3 linked regions of the Bryobacter aggregatus MPL3 genome follow. The main gene of each other region encodes a partner of the protein of the gene in region 2 in a complex. Links are inferred from orthologs where the notes say so. Each region holds a gene or a part of one and is shown on either strand. Other genes may lie near its edges.

Evidence for each region.
Region 1: the proteins of dnaN (region 2) and dinB are in contact, whole or in part, in a solved structure (PDB 1OK7), measured with the Escherichia coli proteins. The link is inferred for Bryobacter aggregatus MPL3 from one-to-one orthologs.
Region 3: the proteins of dnaN (region 2) and dnaX are in contact, whole or in part, in a cryo-EM structure (PDB 8GIZ), measured with the Escherichia coli proteins. The link is inferred for Bryobacter aggregatus MPL3 from one-to-one orthologs.

The regions. Positions count from the first base shown.
Region 1 is NZ_JNIF01000004.1:316,428-322,805, reverse strand. The notes cover bases 1,624-4,606. They hold dinB (DNA polymerase IV), read right to left. Parts: upstream 3,736-4,606; coding sequence 2,512-3,735; downstream 1,624-2,511. Other genes in these bases: M017_RS0121050 (hypothetical protein), read left to right, coding at 3,826-4,606; fabD (ACP S-malonyltransferase), read left to right, coding at 1,624-2,522. In the rest of the region: M017_RS0121070 (efflux RND transporter permease subunit), read right to left, coding at 1-1,526; more of fabD, read left to right, coding at 1,584-1,623; more of M017_RS0121050, read left to right, coding at 4,607-4,992; prmC (peptide chain release factor N(5)-glutamine methyltransferase), read right to left, coding at 5,041-5,868; prfA (peptide chain release factor 1), read right to left, coding at 5,858-6,378. UniProt on the Escherichia coli protein: Poorly processive, error-prone DNA polymerase involved in translesion repair and untargeted mutagenesis. Copies undamaged DNA at stalled replication forks, which arise in vivo from mismatched or misaligned primer ends.
Region 2 is NZ_JNIF01000003.1:1,661,184-1,667,517, reverse strand. Bases 2,124-5,062 are described here. They hold dnaN (DNA polymerase III subunit beta), read left to right. Parts: upstream 2,124-2,992; coding sequence 2,993-4,132; downstream 4,133-5,062. Other genes in these bases: gyrB (DNA topoisomerase (ATP-hydrolyzing) subunit B), read left to right, coding at 4,159-5,062; dnaA (chromosomal replication initiator protein DnaA), read left to right, coding at 2,124-2,736. In the rest of the region: M017_RS0107970 (LysR family transcriptional regulator), read left to right, coding at 1-870; more of dnaA, read left to right, coding at 1,381-2,123; more of gyrB, read left to right, coding at 5,063-6,334. UniProt on the Escherichia coli protein: Confers DNA tethering and processivity to DNA polymerases and other proteins. Acts as a clamp, forming a ring around DNA (a reaction catalyzed by the clamp-loading complex) which diffuses in an ATP-independent manner freely and bidirectionally along dsDNA.
Region 3 is NZ_JNIF01000003.1:3,265,811-3,272,129, reverse strand. The notes cover bases 1,966-4,889. They hold dnaX (DNA polymerase III subunit gamma/tau), read right to left. Parts: upstream 4,304-4,889; coding sequence 2,627-4,303; downstream 1,966-2,626. Other genes in these bases: M017_RS26715 (carbonic anhydrase), read left to right, coding at 4,493-4,889; M017_RS0115205 (YbaB/EbfC family nucleoid-associated protein), read right to left, coding at 2,315-2,623; recR (recombination mediator RecR), read right to left, coding at 1,966-2,314. In the rest of the region: flagellar motor switch protein FliM, read right to left, coding at 1-370; tRNA (N(6)-L-threonylcarbamoyladenosine(37)-C(2))-methylthiotransferase MtaB, read left to right, coding at 435-1,718; more of recR, read right to left, coding at 1,715-1,965; more of M017_RS26715, read left to right, coding at 4,890-5,152; M017_RS0115190 (SulP family inorganic anion transporter), read left to right, coding at 5,149-6,319. UniProt on the Escherichia coli protein: Part of the beta sliding clamp loading complex, which hydrolyzes ATP to load the beta clamp onto primed DNA to form the DNA replication pre-initiation complex.

The sequences.
Region 1 (6,378 bases), on a different replicon or contig from region 2:
GCCTCCATCCAACCGCGATGGTGCGCACCGGCCGCCTGAACACCTTTCTTCGCCTTCTTCAACATGCGCGCCGCCAGCGCGGGCGTCAGCGTAAAGGCGACCAGCATCGAGACCAAAATCGACACCGCCATCGTCCACCCAAACTCGTTCAGGTAGCGTTTCGCATAGCCGCTGATAAAGGCAATCGGAATGAACACGATCACCAGCGATAAGGTAGTGGCCAACACCGCCAGCGCGATTTCCTTCGTCGCATAAAGAGTCGCTTCCGCTGGCTCCATGTCTGACTCGTTGAGCACCCGGTAGATATTTTCGATGACAATAATCGCGTCATCGATCACAATCCCCACCGCTAGGGTTAGCCCCAGCAAGGTCATTGAGTTCAACGTGAAATCGAGTACTTTCAACACCGTGAAGGTGGTGATGATCGAGGTTGGAATCGCAATTGAGCTGATGAAAACCGTGCGCCAGTCGCGAATAAAAATCCAGATGATCAGCGAAGCTAGCAGGCTGCCGAGCACCAGATGCTCTTCGAGCGCCGCAACCGAGGCGCGGATGTAGGTGGCCTGCTCCGAGATGATGTCGAGCTTGACGCCTGGAGGAAGCTGCCGCTGCAACTCCTCGATCCGGGTGGTTAAGGAGTCCACCACTTTTACGGTGTTAACGCCGGTCTGGCGGCGGATCTCGATCAGCACCGCGGGCGTTCCTTTGTAATATGCAAAGCTGCGCCGCTCGCTCATCCCGTCTTCCACCTTGCCGATATCCCGGATACGAATCGGCGAGCCATTCACATTCTTCACGATGATGCTGTCGAAATCGTGGATCGATTCCACACGCCCCAGCGTGCGTACGCCCATCTCGTTCAGGCCTTTTACAATGCGGCCACCGGGAGCTTCGACATTTTCCGTCATAACGGAACTCTGCACCTGTTGTCCGCTCAAGCCATAGGCGTTCATCTTGTCGATGTCCATATAGACATTGATCTGCCGGTTGCGGCCACCCTGGATGTCGACAATACCGACACCATCCACCGTCTCGAGCGAACGGCGCACAGTCTTGTCGGCAAGCTCCGTCAGGTCGCGGATGGGGCGTTGTCCGGACAACGCGACACGCATGATGGAGTCCGCATCGAGATCGCTCTTGGTCACCGTCGGCGCCAAGGTATTCGGAGGTAATTTGCGTTGTGCCGAGCTGACCTTCTCGCGGACATCATTGACGGCCTCAGCGATATTCCGGTCGAGCACAAAGTTGATCTGGATATTCGCATTGCCTTCGGTGACGCGGGCCACCAGCTCATCAATGCCAGCGACAGAAGCAATCGCTTCTTCCATCGGGAGCACCACCTGGCTCACCATTTCTTCCGGACTGGCGCCCGGCAGGTTAATGCGCACATTGACGGTGGGCACATCCGATTTCGGGAAGAGGTCGACTCCCAGCCCCATGAAGCTGAACACGCCCATCACCACAAGAAACATGATGAGCATCAACGCGAAAACAGGTCGCTGGATACAGATTTCGCTTAAACGCAAGTGGGCGGACTCCTTGGAAGATTAAGATGATTGTATCGAGAGCAGAAGTTACATTTTATGAAGATTGCGTTTTTGTTCCCCGGACAGGGGTCACAGTTTGCCGGAATGGGTGCGGAGTTGGCCAAGGAATTTGCCATCGCACGAGAAACTTTTGCCGAAGCGGACGAGGCCCTCGGCTTCCCGTTGTCCACTCTTTGTTTTGAGGGGCCGGAAGAGGATTTGAAGCGCACCGAAAACACCCAACCCGCCCTGGTAGCCACCAGCGTGGCCGCATTGCGTGTTCTGCGTAGCCTGGGCGCGCCCACTCCCGCCTATGTTGCGGGCCATAGCCTGGGCGAGTACTCTGCGCTGGTCGCCGCCTGGAGTCTCGATTTTGCCGCGGCGCTCCGCCTGGTTCGCAAGCGTGGACAGGATATGCAGCAGGCCGTCCCAGCCGGAGTCGGGGCTATGGCTGCCATCTTGAAGCTACCGATCGAAGCTTTGGATGCAGTACTGGCAGAAGCAGCCCAAGGCGAAGTGGTGACGGCGGCGAATCTGAATTCTCCCGACCAGATTGTCATCGCCGGTCACAAAGGCGCAGTGGAACGCGCCATGGAACTGGCCAAAGCCGCCGGCGCCAAGCGCTGCGTCGCGCTGCCCGTCAGTGCCCCCTTCCATTGCCCGCTGATGAAGCCCGCCCAAGATGCCCTACGGCCGGACCTGGACGCAACGGAGTTCCGCAATCTCACCGTACCGCTGGTCAACAACTGGCGGGCCGCCGTCGTCACCGATGGCGCTGAAGCCCGGCGAGGTCTGTTGGAGCAGATTCCCAATCCGGTCCGCTGGACAGATTCGGTACGCGTGCTCACCGCCGAAGGGGTAACCCATGGCATTGAGATCGGCGCCGGAAAGGTACTTTGCGGACTAGTGAAGAATATCGATCCCAGCTTGAAAATGGCCAATTTCGGCGCCGGAAGCGACTGGGCCGCCGTCGAGGCGCTACTCGCTACTTCTTAGGCGGTGACTTCGGCGCCGCTTCGTGAACGCGGTCGCGGTAGATGCCCTTGAGCGCGCCCCCCAGATGCAGGGTGCCCTCACCATATTTATCTTTGAGCTTGTCAGCTGCCTGCAGTGCGCCGCGCCATTTGCGGTCTTCCTCGCCGGTGAGCAGGTTGGGGTGCGGCAACTGGTCGGTCAACTGAGAGACCTGCACGCCCAGCAGGCGCACCGGACGTCCGGCAGGCCAGTTGTGCGTAAATAGCCCCAGAATCGGTTCCACCACATCGCGATCGATGTCGGTAGAGTCTCCGAGAGATTTCGCCCGCGTAATCGTTTCAAAGCCCGCAAAGCGAAGCTTCAGTTGCACCGTACGCGCATGGAGCCGGTGCTCTCGCAGCCGTTTCATCACCTTTTCGACCAGCCGGACCAGCGTGGCGCGCAGAAGGTCGAGATCGACCGTGTCTTCATGGAAGGTGTGTTCGTGGCTGATGGACTTGGGGGCCTCCTCGACGCCGATCACCGCATCGAACCAGCCTCCGGCATCCTGACCTTGCGCCTTTCCAGCCAGCGCAAGGCCCCACTTGCCAAAGCGCTTTTCCAGAAAGCCCTCGTTCAACGCCGCCAGATCACCAATGCGTCGAATTCCGATCTCGGCAAGCTGCTTTTCCGTCACTTTCCCGACCCCGGGAATCCGCTTCACTTCAAGCGGGGCCAGCCACTGCGCTTCGGTCCCAGGAAGAATCCATAGAACGCCGTTGCGTTTCGCCTGGTCGGAGCTGATTTTGGCAACAAGTCTGCTATTCGCCACACCGATGGAGGAATTGAGTCCGGTCGCTGCGTGGATCCGTTCGTGAAGCCGGTGCGCCGCCTGGAGCGGCGGTCCCCAAAGCCGCTCACACCCGGTCATATCGAGATAGGCTTCGTCGATCGAAGCCATTTCCACCAGCGGAGAGAAATCGCGTAGCACCGCCTCCACCTTGTCGGAATACTCACGGTAGCGATGCATCTGGCCGTCGATGAAGATGGCATGCGGACAAAGTTGATAGGCGGTGCGGAGTGGCATCGCCGAATGGAGTCCATACTTGCGCGCCTCATAACTGGCTGCGGAGACAACGCCTCGCTGGTCCCCCTTCCCTCCCACCACCACTGGCTTGCCGACCAGAGAGGGGTCGAAGAGCTCTTCAACGGAGACGAAGAACGCGTCCATGTCGACGTGGAAGATGGTTTTCACTGCAAAGGAACCTGAGAACTTTCATTGTACGGCTCGGTAACGAGGCGCTGGGTCGCGGAATCTCCGATCAGCAGCTTTCGAAAGATCACCATGCACACTATCCTCCGAACGGGCCCGGAAATCGACGCCACCCTCCAGCCGAAGCTGGCGCTGGCACAAGCAGATGACGCGGAAACCATTCTGATTCACAGTGCGGCGCTCCGCCTCCCGCGGAGTTCCCTGCTGCGGCTCCTGCTCCATGAAGCGGCACATCTCGAACAACTCCGGCGTCCGGGCCACAACACCGTTGCGGAACTGGAAGCCGAAGCCTGGGAAGCAGCAAGCCATTGGGAGCGAGGGCTTCCTTACCGGATTCAGGGCCGCGGGAGACTCCCGCTGTTTGGGCTCGCCATCGTCCAGGGAGGCGACAAAGGTCATCCCTTTGCCCCTCCTTGGTACGCCAGCAATCCAGTGGAGCCCATCAGTAAATCGAAACAAATGAACGTTAAGAAGGTCGTTCTCCTTGAGAAAATGACGCTCGATTCGATCCTCGACCAGATCATCGCGGCAAAGGATCGGGAAGTCCTCATTGTGAGCCACGGCGATGGCAATGGACTCGCGCTCCCTCTCCGCGAGGGAGCAAGTTCCGGAGCAGAACGGGATCTGATGGTTGCGCTCGCTGCCGATCGCAATCGGAACATCACCATCGAAGGAGGAACGACGATCCGCACTCCGATCCGGACCAATGCCGATCTGGCAACACTCACCCGGATGACCGAAGCGCAGGTTGCCGCACTCCGGGCAAAGAGGACTCAGGTACAGGAGATCCAGCTCAAACATCTCGCCATCCGTGCTTGCAATATGGGCATCTCAAAGGACACGATGGAGGCTTTCCTCGAGTTCTTTGGCGCCCAGAGTCTGAGCGCGCCCACTCTATTTGACAGTTATGGGCACTTCTCTCCCGCCTTTGTTCCAGATCTCGATGCCTGGACAAAGGCGAAGCGCAAAGATTTCTACCACATCTCCATCGATGCAAAAGTTGGCTTCGGCGTACGAGAAACCAAGAACTCGTTGGTCTACACCATTGCAGCGGCCAGCACAGACAAGAAGGCTTTTGAAGCCTGGTACCGCAAGCACATCGTCGCTGGAGAACTGCCTCCCTCGGGAGTGGTCTACCACGCAATGAAGGTGGTGCGCCCGGTCAGTAAAACCGCTCCGAGCGTCTACTTCGTTCAAGATCAGGCCTTCCTGAACAATCTGGTCACCGTCAGCGCCTGAGGGCGGTCAACGCAATCCCCTCTCCCTGTCGATTCCAGCACTCAGGCGCTAAGGCCGGATCGCCGTCAGCAAACACGGCCGCCCGGCCAGATCATTCTGGATTTCAATCGCGGACCAATCGGCAAAGATCTCACGGGTCGTGATCGAGCCGATCTCAAGGACAATCCGGCCCTTCGGCTTCAAGACTTTCCTCGATTGCCGCTCAAGAATCCGGTACGCGTCCTGACCATCGGCCCCAGCAAACAGCGCGAGTTCCGGCTCATGATCACGCACCTCGCGCTGCAGCGTCGGCTTGTCTGTTTCTGCGATGTAGGGTGGATTGGAAACAAGAATGTCGAGCGAAGCCGGTGCAATCGCGCTGAGCCAATCGCTTTGTACCAACGGCACATTTGCCCGATGCGTCGCCGCATTCTCTTGGGTCACCGCCAAGGCGATCGGGGAACGGTCGATCCCCACAACCGCTTGCCGCAGTTCCGCCGCAAGAGTCACACAAATGGCACCGGACCCGGAACCCGCATCGGCAATCCGCCCCAACGGCTTCGGCAGCGCCAGAATGCGTTCAATCAGATGCTCAGTCTCCGGCCGCGGAATCAGCACTCCCGGACGCACCTTGAAATCGCGATAGAAGAATTCCTGTTTCCCGATGATGTACTGTACCGGTTTACCCGCGATGCGCTCATGCAGGTAGCGGCCATAGTGGATCCAGGCCAGCTCCGGTAAAGGATCGCCCGAATGGCTGAAAAGGAAAACGCGCTCCTTGCGGAGCGCGTGCATCAACAGGAGTTCTGCCGTAAGCCGGGGTGGCTCGATCTTCTCCTCGGTGAGCAGCGCGATGCCCTGCATCAGCGCTTTCCCGATCGTCAGCTCAGTCGACACTCTTCAGCTTCTCAGCGTTGTAATGAGCGGTGAGCGCACTGATGAAGGGATCGAGCTTGCCTTCCATCACCTGATCGAGTTGGTGGATGGTGAGGCCAATCCGGTGGTCGGTCACGCGATTCTCTTTGAAGTTGTAGGTGCGGATCTTCTCCGAGCGATCGCCCGAACCCACCATCGACTTGCGCTCCGAACTCAGCGCGGCGCTCTGCTTTTCCATCTCCAACTCGTACAGGCGCGAACGCAACACACGCATCGCCTTTTCGCGATTCTTGATCTGCGACTTTTCGTCCTGCATCGAAACCACAACGCCGGTCGGAATATGGGTCAGACGCACCGCCGAATAGGTCGTGTTCACACTCTGACCGCCGGGACCCGACGAGCAGAAGGTATCGACACGCAGATCCTTCTGTTCAATGTGCACTTCCACTTCATCGGCTTCGGGCAGCACAGCCACCGTAATCGTCGAAGTGTGGATGCGGCCCTGGGCTTCCGTCGCCGGAACGCGTTGCA
Region 2 (6,334 bases):
CAGCAGCTCCGCTATTTTCTCGCGGTCGCACGCACCGGAAGTTTTGTCCGTGCCGCCGATCAGGAAGGCATCGCTCAACCCTCCCTCTCCCAGCAAATTCGCAAGTTGGAGAGGGAGTTGGGCGTTTCTTTGTTTGATCGCCTGGGCCGCAGTGTCCGGCTCACCACTTACGGGGAAAAATTGGTCGAACAAAGCGAGCGCATCCTGTTCCAGATGGATGAAGCGCGCGCCGCCATTGAAACGCTCAAAGGCGAGGACAGTGGTGACTTGAAGGTTGGTGTGATTCCGACCGTGCTTCCTTATGCGCTCGTAAAACCAATCTCAAATTTCCAGCAGCGTTTCCCCAAAGCCAATGTCATCCTCAGCGAAGGCACCACCGCGAATCTGGTGGAGCACCTGCGTCGGGGAGAAATCGATGTCGCCATCCTCGCACTCCCCATCAAACATGCGGAGATCGTCTGCAGCGAACTCTTTCGAGAACCACTGCTCGCCGCCGTTCCTCTCGATCATTGTCTGGCCAACAGCACCAAGATTGATTTAAGCCGCCTCGGCATTGAACGCATGCTCCTACTCAAAGAAGGCCATTGCCTGCGAGAAGATGTTCTCACCGCCTGCACCAAGGCAAAGGCGCAATTCCAGCAGATCTTCGAGAGTGATCACCTCGAGAGTATTCTGCGTCTGGTTGCGGAAGGGTATGGGCTGAGTCTGGTACCAGACCGGGCCGCTGAAGGCCGTACGGATTGCCGCTTTGTGCCTTTTGAGCCGACAGCAGTCCGCCGCATCGGCTACGCGCTCGCGAAAGGACGGCAGGCCACTCCGATCCGGGCATCGTTTATCCGGCATCTCAAACAATGGGATTGGAAGAAATAGAGAGGGAGAAAAGAGGAAAAGGGGTGTTGGAGCGGGAGACGAGATTCGAACTCGCGACATCAACCTTGGCAAGGTTGCACTCTACCAGCTGAGTTACTCCCGCACAGGAGCCCGGCGTCTGCGTTACAAGCGCCGAAATCTTAGTATCGCCGACAGAGTCCCAGCTTGTCAAATGCTCTGTTTGAGACGATGAAAACCCGATGACAGCATCAAGTTCTACACCCATTTGTCAACTATCGGAAGCCCCTGAAAAACGCTGCCAAATACCTCACAACAAAGCACTTATATTTTGATTGTTTTTTGGTTGCCCTCTTCAGTATCTGTGCTAGACTCTGTAATCGCAGGCCAAATAGCGGGCTAATGCCTTCTGCTCCTCGAGATTCTCTCGAGCCGAATAGTTCTCCAACTCACATCGCTCGTCCCCCGACTTTTCCACAGCATGTGGAAAACTTGTGGGATTTTTGTGTTTTGGTCTGCGCGGAGTAGTATCGCTTTGAAATTGCGGAAATCATGAACGCCTGGGAATTAGTAAAACAGACGCTGGCAGCGACCCTAAGCGCAGAGAGCTTTGAGAATTGGGTAGTACGGACTACGCTTGCCAGGACGGATGGAGACATTCTGTACGTCTCTGTTCCGAATGAAACCACGCGGGAGTGGATGGAACGCGAGTACTCTTTGCAGGTGGAGCAAGCCATTGCCCATCTCAACCTGCCCTATCGCCGCGTTGTCTATGACCTTGAAGCGATCGCCCCGATTGCGCCGCCAGCCCCCAGTTTCAACCGGCCTGCGCAAATGAATCATGCCTACACTGATTCCCCGCAGTCGATTGAGAACCTGTTCTCGCAACCAGTTGCTCCGCTGAATCCAAAGTTTTCTTTCGACAATTTTGTTGTCGGTTCCTGCAATCAGTTCGCCCACGCCGCGGCGCATGCCGTTGCCACCCGCCCTTCCCGCAGCTACAACCCGCTGTTCATCTATGGCGGAGTGGGCATGGGAAAAACCCATCTGATGCACGCCATCGGCCGCAACCTTCTCCATGAACATCCGGGGATGAAGATCATCTACACCACGAGCGAAAAGTTCATGAACCAGATGATCCAATGCATCCGCATGGAGAAGATGAGCTACTTCCACCAGTTCTATCGCTCGGCCGACGTGCTGTTGATCGATGACATCCAGATCATCGGCGGCAAGGAACGAACCCAGGAAGAGTTTTTCCACACCTTCAACGAGCTGTTCGACAACCAGAAGCAGATCGTGATCTCCTCCGATTCACCGCCCAAGGAAGTTTCGGGGCTGGTCGAACGCCTGCGCAGCCGTTTTGAGTGGGGTCTCATTGTCGACGTCCAGCCGCCTGATCTCGAAACGAAAATGGCGATTCTCGACCACAAGGCCGAGCACGAAGGCATGAACCTGCCGGAAGACGTGCGCATCTTCCTGGCTACACGTACGAAATCGAACATCCGGGAGCTGGAAGGCGCTCTGGTGAAGCTGATGGCCTATTCGAGTGTGACGGGCAGCCCCATCACGCTGGAGATGTCCAAGCAGCTTCTCAAGCACCTGACCCAGAACAGCGAGAAGCGGGTATCCATCGAATCGATTCTGAAGGCCGTCGCCGATCGTTTTGATTTAGTGCCCAGCCAGCTCAAGCAGAAGTCGAATGAGCGCCGCATCGCCTATCCTCGTCAGATTGCGATGTATCTGGCCAAGGAGCTGACCACGGCTTCGTTGCTTGAGATTGGCCGTTCCCTTGGGAACAAACACCATACCACCGTGCTGCACTCCATCCACAAGATTGACGAGTTGCGCCATAAGGACCAGGATTTGAACAAACTTCTCCACAGCCTAATCGACTCATTCCACTAGTGATAAGTCGTTTTCCACATCTTCGCTCCTTCTTCGCGTACAGGACGGGATAGGAAAACGGGCCGTGGAGCCGAGTGTTGCAGAAGTCGGCCACAGGGTTTTAATCGCAAGCCATAGCGGCAAGCGTTTTTGTTTTGTATAATTTAGAGAGATATCCACATTTCCGCAGCACCTACTATTACGGTTCTAGAGAATACATAGATATCTTGTCTTCTTGTAGTACTTCCGGAAAGCGTCGGGCAAGGACCACCAACGAATGGAATTTAGCGTAAAGCAATCGGACCTGGTCAGAGAGTTAAATCTCTCTCAAGGTGTAGTTGAAAAGAAGACAACGATCCCAATTCTGTCGAACGTCCTCATTGAGACGGGCGAAGGGGTCATTCATTTAACGGCGACAGATCTGGAACTGGGAGTTCGTTGCTCCTGCCCTGCGCGCATCATCAAAGCCGGCTCGGGCACATTGCCCGCGCGGCGCTTGCTGGATTACATCCGCTTGCTGCCGGACGCCGAAGTGAATTTCAAGATGATGGACAACCAGTGGGCGAACATCGTCTGCGGGCGTTCCCGTTCGCGGATCGCCGGCATGTCGCGCGAGAGCTATCCGGAACTTCCGGCCATGCCCGCGCCGCTGGGCGAGATTCCGGCCTCGACCTTGTCGCAGATGATCCAGAAGACGATCTTTGCGATCTCCAGCGAAGAGAGCCGCTTCACCCTCAACGGTTCGCAACTGTTGATGACCGACAAGGCGCTGACGATGGTGGCCACCGATGGCCATCGCCTGGCGCTAGTCGAAAACAAAGTATCCAATCCGAGCGTCGAAGGCGTCTACAAGACGCTGCTGCCGAAGAAGGCAATGACGGAGCTGCTCAAGCTCTCCTCGGACGCTGCTGAGGGCGCAACGCTCCAGTTCAGCGGTGATGACAATCACCTGTTTTTCCAGTTGGGCGACCGTCTGCTGCTGAGCCGCAAGCTCACGGGCAACTTCCCCGATTTTGATCGTGTTCTGCCGAAGACCCAGACCCATCAGGTCTGGCTTGGCAAAGATGAGCTGAAGTCCACTGTCCAGCGTGTCAGCCAGTTCTCTGAAGAACGTTCGAAAGCGATCCGCCTGCAGTTCGCCGATGGCGAAATGAAGGTCTTCTCGTCGATGTCCGACACCGGCGAGAGCGAAGAGACGATCGCGATCGAATACAACGGACCTGCCACCGACATTGGCTTCAATGCCCAATACTTGCTCGATTTCCTGGGCGCCACTCCTGAGGGCGCTCTCAGCTTCCTGTTCAACGACGCGCAAAGCGCCGGAGAGATGCGTCCCGCTGCTGCGGGTGATGGAGATAAGAAGGCTGGAGAGGTAGGCTACACCTATCGCTACGTCGTGATGCCGATGCGCATCTGACCGTCTCCCAACCGAAACAAGCTCAAATGGCTGATAACCCGACATACGATTCCACTAGTATCAAGATTCTGGAAGGCCTCGAGGCGGTGCGCAAGCGCCCCGCGATGTACATTGGCTCGACAGGAGAGATGGGTCTACACCATCTCGTCTATGAGGTCGTCGACAATTCCGTTGACGAGGCGTTGGCCGGCCACTGTACGGAAATCAACTGCGTCATCCACCTGGACAACTCGATTTCGATCTGGGATGACGGGCGCGGGATTCCGGTTGATATCCACGCGGGCGAGGGCGTTTCAGCTGCTCAAGTCGTGCTCACTAAGTTGCATGCGGGCGGCAAATTCGATTCCAACAGCTACAAAGTTTCCGGCGGCCTGCACGGCGTCGGCGTCAGTTGCGTTAACGCGCTGAGCGAATGGCTGCACCTCGAGATCTGGCGCGGCGGCCAGACCTGGGAGCAGGACTACCGGCAGGGCGTGCCGCAAGCGCCGCTCAAGGCCACCGGCAAGTCTGGCAAGAAAACCGGAACAAAGATCACCTTCAAGGCAGACAGCACCGTGATGGACACGGTCGAATTCAATTTCGACACCATCTCGCAGCGTCTGCGCGAACGCGCGTTTTTGAACAAAGGACTGCGCATCAACATCGCCGATGAGCGGGAAGATCCGCCCAAGGCGCACGAGTTCTTCTACGAAGGCGGCATTGCCGAATTCATCAAGCATCTGAATAAAGGCAAGCAGGTTCTGCACGAGAAGCCCATCTACTTTGAGGGCGAGCGGGACATGGCCAATGACCAGGGCCGCGTCTATATGGAAATCGCTTTCCAGTACAACGACGGCTATTCGGAAACTCTATTCAGCTTTGCGAACAACATCAATACGAAGGATGGCGGTGCACACCTCACCGGCTTCCGCACGGCTCTCACGCGCACCATCAACTGGGCGGGCGAGCAGGCCGGCCTCTTCAAAGATGTCAAAGAAAAACTAAGCGGCGACGACGTTCGCGAAGGCCTCACCGCCGTCATCAGCGTCAAGCTGCCGCAGCCCCAGTTTGAAGGCCAGACCAAAGGCAAGCTCAATAGCGACATCAGCGGCCAGGTCACGCAAGTGATCAACGAAAAACTGCAGGAATACTTCGACAAGAATCCTGCCGTGATGAAGCGCATTGTGGGCAAGGCCATCGATGCGGCACGAGCCCGCGAAGCGGCTCGCAAAGCACGCGATCTCACCCGCCGCAAAGGCGCGCTTGATGGTGTCGGTCTCCCCGGAAAGCTTGCTGACTGCCAGGAAAAAGATCCCACCCGTTGCGAACTCTTCCTCGTTGAGGGCGAGTCGGCAGGCGGCACCGCCAAAGGCGGACGCGATCGCCGTTATCAGGCAATTTTACCGCTGCGCGGTAAGATTCTGAACGTTGAAAAAGCCCGTTACGACAAGATGCTCGGCCACGAAGAAATTCGTTGCATGATCACTGCGATGGGTACTGGCATTGGCAAAGATGATTTCGATCTTGCCAAGCTGCGTTACGGCAAGATCATCATCATGACCGACGCCGACGTCGACGGCAGCCACATTCGGACGCTGTTGCTGACTTTCTTCTATCGCCACATGCAGCCGCTCATCGACCGCGGCCATGTCTTCGTTGCGCAGCCGCCGCTCTTCCTCATCAAGAAGGGCAAGAGCGAGAAGTACATCAAGAACGAAGCCGATTTCACTAAGGAAATTCTGCGCCGCGCAAGCGACAGCATCTCGCTCGAAATTGAAGGTAAGAAGGTAGAAGGCGCAGAAATGCGCGGCTTCCTCGCCTCACTCGACGAACTGGTGCAGGCCACTATCCGCACTGAGCGCCGGATGCGCGATGCGCGCGTGGTGGAAGCTCTGCTTTCGCAGTCGCTGGAATTGGATTCACGCGAGAACTTCATGGAAGAAGCAAATCTGCTGAAGCTGCAGGAGTTGCTGAATGAGGTGAAGCTCGAGTCGAAGATCGTCAGAGACGAAGAGCACTCCACCTATTCTTTGGTCTTCCAGGATTCCACCAAGGCAGAACGTGTGGTGGGTCTTGAGCTGGCAACCTCGCCCGAATACCGCCGCACCCGCGCTTTGGCCCGGGCTGTCGCGCCTCTCAACAAGCCGCCTTTCTTCATGGTGAAAGACAATGGATTCCGTGAAGAAGTAGGCGACTGGCGCACGCTATTGGCACGTACGAAGG
Region 3 (6,319 bases), 1.6 Mb from region 2 along the record:
CGAGCATCGGGAAGATCATGGTCGGGTTCAGCTCCAGCAGGCAACTGCTATCAAAGGGCCGGGCCCGAATTGTCGCCACCACCGTTGGAGAGGGGAGAACTTGTTGGAACTCCGTAAAGGACAACTGCTCAACGCTCACCAGGTTCACCACCACATATGCGCGTAGATAGGCCGACAAGCTGCTGGCCAGAGAGCGGGAGAATGCTTCATGCAGCACATAGATGGAACGCAGTTGGTCCTTCGCAATGCGATCCGGCCGCCGGAAGTTGTAGGGCTGCGCCCGGCGGGAGAGTTCCGCTCGACGAGCATTCGCGCTCGTCTGCTGGAACATGTTATCGATTTCATTTTGAGTGAGGACACGAGCAGACATCTGGACATTGATCGGAAGATGCGATCGGCGGCACGAGTAGGCCAGCCGCTAAACTGGGGTTAGTTTGAAGAGTTTCTTTGTACAGAATTTTGGATGCCGGGCATCCCAGGCTGATGGTGCCGCACTGGAGGCGAGTCTTGCCGAAACGGGGCTCTCCGCAGCCCAGGCGGCCGACGTGGCAGGGCTCGTAGTGCTCAATACCTGTACCGTCACCGCCAACGCCGACCTCGACCTCCGGCAGGCCGTGCGACGGGTGAGGCGCGAGAATCCAGCAGCGAAAATCCTCGTCACCGGGTGCTATGCCCAACGCTCTCCCGCAGAAATTGCGGCTCTCGAAGGGGTCCACTGGGTGGTCGGCAACTCACACAAGGCCCAGATCGCCGAGATTGTGAGTTCTACCCCCTACCATGCGGAGATCCATGTCGGCGACATCTCCGCGCAAAGTGAGTTCTTCTCAGGACCTGCGGCAGATCGCGCGCGGCCCAATTTGAAGATCCAGGACGGCTGCAACAACCGCTGTTCCTTCTGCATTATTCCCAGCGTCCGGGGGAAGTCGCGATCAGCGGATGCAAACTGGGTGATCGCGGAAACGAAGCGGCTGGCCGAGGCGGGCTACCCTGAAATTGTACTCACGGGAATCAATTTGGGACGTTGGGGACGGGAACGTGGCGAAGGCCGGCTCTTGCCGGACCTGTTGCAGAGAATGCTCGACGATACGGGAATCCGGCTGATCCGGCTCTCGAGTGTCGAGCCGATGGACTTCTCCCCACGCCTGCTCGAACTGATGGCCGGAAGCGACCGGATTGCGAAACACGTTCATGCCCCACTGCAAAGCGGCAGCGACACCGTCCTGCGGCGCATGTATCGCAAGTACCGGCCCAAGCACTATGAAGAACGCTTGCGCATCGCGCGGCAACTGATGCCCGATGCCGCCATCGGAGCCGACGTGATGGTCGGCTTTCCCGGGGAGACCGAAGAGGAGTTTCGCGAAAGCGCAGCATTCATCGAACGGATGCCCTTCACCTATCTGCACGTCTTCACCTACTCCGAGCGGCCAGGAACCGAGGCCACCGGAATGGGGGGCATGGTGCCCATGGAACAGAGGCGAGAACGGAACCGGGTGCTCCAGGAGATCAGCGAACGCAAAGGAATGGAATTCCGGCGCCGGCTGGTGGGAAAGCGTTTTCCAGCCGTGGCGCTCAACAACGGCACAACCGCACTCACTACAAATTATGTACGGGTGGACCTGGCCCGTCCGCGGCCTCCGAAGCAATGGATGGAAGTGGAATTAGGCGCGCTCAGTGAGCGAGGCATGCAAGAAGCGAATGCCTTCCTCGTGCTGGCCTAAACTTCGCGGCGATTCTCCAGGCTCTTGAGCATCGTCACTTCGTCAGCAAAGTCCAGGTCGGAACCCACCGGAATCCCCATCGCAATCCGGGTGACCTTCAGCCCCAGCGGCTTCAACAGCCGGCCGAGATAGGCGGCCGTGGCTTCGCCTTCCACAGTTGGGTTCGTTGCGAGAATAATCTCCTTTGTTTCCCCACTGCCTAAGCGCTCGAGAAGACCCTTGATCTTCAACTGCTCTGGCCCAATCCCGCGCAAGGGCGAGATGGCGCCGTGCAGGACATGATACAAACCATCGAAGCTGCGCGTAGTCTCAATCGGGACAATGCTGTGCGGGTCTTCTACCACGCAGATCGTCTCGCGATTGCGCCGCGGGTCTGCACAGAAGTTGCAGAGTTTGGCAGAACTGATGTTGTTGCAAACTTCGCAAAGAGCCAGATTGTCTTTGACATCGAGCAGCGCCTGACTCAAGCGAAGTGCCGCTTCGCGGTCGGCACGCATCACATGAAAAGCCAGGCGTTGGGCTGACTTCTGGCCAATGCCAGGAAGACGGCGGAACTCAGAGATGAGACGTTCGAGCGGTTCGGCGAAATCGGCCATTTAGAACATGCCAGGCGGCAAGCCCATGCCACCGAGCATGGAGCTGGTTTTTTTGCTGGTCTCGTCGTCAATCTTCTTGGCCGCTTCGTTAAAGGCAGCCATCACCATATCCTGCAGCATTTCCGCATCACCGGCTGCTTCCGGATCGATTTTCACTTCAAGGCAGCGCTTCTGGCCGTCCATCTTGACTGTGACCATGCCGCCGCCAGCGGAGGCTTCGACGCGAATCGCGGCGATATCCTGTTGGAGACGCTCCTGCATCACCTGGGCCTGCTTCATCATGGCCTGCATGTTACCGGGTAGTTTCATCGATCAATCCTGATGTGACAAGTCTCGCACGAGGCGGACTTTGGAATCCTTGAAAGTATCAAGGTAGCGTTGGACTTCGGGGTTGGAGAGGGCACGCTGCCGCGTGACTTCATCATCCTCGGCCAACTTGGGCGCGGGTTTTTCTTCAACAATCGAGTTGTCGAGAATCACTTCAATCTTCGCCAGGCGTCCCAAAACCGCTTGCAGTGCCGCACCGATATCGCGCGATTGCAAGGGCCGGACAAACTCGCGGGGCGCCAGAAAACGAACGCCAGCCGGGGTCTCTTCCACACGCGCGTTCTGCACCGCGTCGGCAGAGAATTTTTTCTTCTGATCGGTCAAATGAGCAACCAGCCGCTCTTTGAGCGAAGCATCGTCGGCCACCGCAGGTTTTGGAGGCGGCGGCGGGGCAACCGGTGGAGCCACCACCGCTCGAGCAGGTGCAGCAGCAACCGGCGGCGGAGCAACAACGTCAGCAGCCTCTGGAATCACGCGGAGATTCGCCCGTGGCCGTGGAGTGGAAGAGGCCGCCGAGAGCGCAATTGGCTTCGTTTGTGGCAAACTCGCCAATACTTCTTCAATCGCCACCAGCTTGCCTGACTGCACCAGACGGACCAGACCCAGTTCCAGATGGAGACGAGGTTGGAGCGAATGCTGCAGATCGCGGAAGAGATCGAGACTCAGTTGGAGATAGCGCGTGAGATCAAATTCCGAGAACTTCGCAGCAGTCTCAACAAAACGCTTGATCTCCGCTGGAGAGGCCGCAATCAGCCGCGTGTTTCCATTCGTCACCTTGGCGACCAGAAGATTCCGGAAGAAGCGAGCCAATTCCCGGCAGAAATGCTGGAGACTGTGCCCGGAGCGCTCGAGCTCCATCACGATCTCAATCATGCGGGCGGCGTCCTGCTTCTCCAGAGCCAGCGCCACTTCGCCCAGCGAATCAAGGCCAAAAATGCCTAAGAGTTCGCGTACTTCCTTCGCATGCAGTTCGGTGCCGCAGCAGGCAATCGCCTGATCGAGAGCGGACAGCGAATCGCGCACACTGCCTTCGCCGGTTTGCGCCAGGACAGCCAGGGCTTCGTCATCGGCAACAATGCCTTCCGATTTGCAGATGAAGCGCATTCGCTCCATCACTTCATTGAATTCGACTGACCGGAAGCTGAACTGCTGGCAACGCGAGGCAATCGTCGTGGGAATCTTATGCGTCTCTGTCGTGCAGAGGATGAAGACAGCCCATTCGGGTGGTTCCTCGAGCGTCTTCAGCAGCGCATTGAAGGCTTCCGTCGTGATCTGGTGCGCCTCGTCAATGATGAAAACCTTATAGCGGTCGCGCGACGGGCGGAAGCGGACGTTCTCACGAAGCTCGCGCATCTCGTTGATGCCGCGATTGGAGGCGGCGTCGATTTCGATGACGTCAATCGCGTTGCCCTGAACCACTTCGATGCAAGAAGAACATTTGCCGCATGGATTTGCTGTCGGGCCGTCCACACAGTTCAGACAGCGCGCCATAATACGAGCGACAGTGGTCTTTCCAGTGCCGCGCTGGCCGGCAAAGATGTAGCCGTGGGCAATGCGCCGCTGGGTGATTGCGTTATCCAGCGTCGTTTTGACGTGTTCCTGACCGATAAGCTCGTCAAAGTCGCTGGGGCGGTATTTGCGGGCGATGACCTGGTAGGACATAGGAGGGAAAACAGAATAGCCAGACCCCGGGTGATCCGCGGCACACAGGCTAAACCACTACCGTTGCTTCCTTCCGGACCTGGCGGGGTTTGCAGTCGCCCGTTGCACGGAGCCCGGAGCCTGGCAAGCACCTAGTTTACCATCGGAATACACGGGCATAGTATTCTTGGAACATAAGAAGGAATCTTAATGAAAGAACTAACACGGGGTGTGCTTCGTTTTGAGACTGAGATCTACCCAAAACGAAAAGAGTTTTTTGACAAGCTAATCGCTCGGCAGTTTCCTCGAGCGCTGTTTATTACCTGTTCGGATTCCCGTGTCGTGCCAAACGACATGACCGATTCGGATGCAGGAGATCTGTTCACCATCCGGAATGCAGGGAACATCATCCCGCCTTACGGAGAACTGATGGGAGGCGTTTCGGCCACCATTGAGTACGCGGTGATGGCCCTCGGGGTAAAAAACATCATTGTTTGCGGACACACGCATTGCGGTGCCATGGATGCGGTCTTGCATCCCGAAAAGGTCACGAGCATGCCGATCGTGAAAGTATGGCTCAACCATGCTGAGAGTGCACGGCGCGTGACCGCGGGATATAAAGACCTCACCGAGGAACAGAAAGCGAGAACCATGGTGGAGGAGAACGTCCTCGCACAACTGGAACACCTGCGCACGCACCCGAGTGTCGCAGCCGCATTATCAACGGGTGATATGAATTTGTTTGGGTGGGTCTTTGAAATTGAGAACGGGCATGTTCTTTCGTACGATGCCGACCAGGGTGCATTTGTCCCATTGTCGGAAGAGCACATTCCGAACGCCACGCCACGGCGCCGTCGGAGGATCCTGTGAGCAGAGTTCTCGTTCCACCGACTTTTGGAAAAGATTTTTTAGCTAGCTTTGTTGTATTTCTAGTCGCCTTGCCACTCTGTTTGGGAGTGGCCATCGCATCCGGGGTGCCTCCGGCGATGGGACTGATTACGGGGATTTTGGGTGGCTTGGTTGTGGGTTCGATTGCCGGTTCTCCACTGCAGGTGAGTGGTCCGGCTGCGGGCTTGGTGGTGTTGGTATTTCAGTTGATCCAGGAACACGGATTGGCTGCTCTGGGGATGATCCTGATGATGGCGGGCGTTCTGCAAGTGGGCGCCGGACTTCTGCGGACAGGACAGTGGTTTCGTGCAATCTCACCGGCCGTCGTATACGGCATGCTTGCCGGCATCGGTGTCCTGATCATGGTCGGGCAGTTTCATGTGGTGGTGGACGATTCGCCCAAGGGAAGCGGTATCCAGAACCTGCTTTCGATTCCTTCGGCCATCTTCGATGGCATCTTTCCAATCAATGGCAGTGTTCACGAGACGGCCGCATTGATTGGACTCCTCACCATCGTCGTCATGTTGGGGTGGAATCGTTTCCGGCCCGCCGGACTGCATTTTCTGCCAGGTCCTCTGGTAGGACTGCTTGCAGCCGCCGGAGCGAGCTACTTCCTGAAGCTCGAGATCCGGCATGTTGCGATCCCGGATAACCTGATTGAAAATCTCAAGCTGCCCAACTCCGAAACCCTGGCGGGCATTGGGAACTGGAGGTATTGGGCAGAAGCTGCCGCTCTCGCCTTTATTGCCAGCGCCGAAACACTCCTCAGTGCAGCGGCAGTGGACAAGATGGTGGCGGCAAGCGGAAGGCGGAATCTGCGGACCAATTACGACCGGGAACTCATGGCCCAGGGTGCGGGCAACTTCCTTTGCGGCGTGCTTGGTTCCGTCCCCATGACAGGCGTGATTGTACGCTCCAGCGCCAATGTCCAGGCTGGCGCACAGACGCGCTGGTCTTCGGTGATGCACGGTGGCTGGCTATTGGCTACTGTGATGCTGGTGCCACACTGGCTTGAGCGGATTCCCACTTCCGCCCTGGCCGCGATCCTCGTGTTGACGGGATGGAAACTGGTCAACTTCGATCATGTGCGGCGGCTGGTCTCCTATGGCTGGATTCCCGTCGTGATCTATAGCGCAACGCTGATCGGCG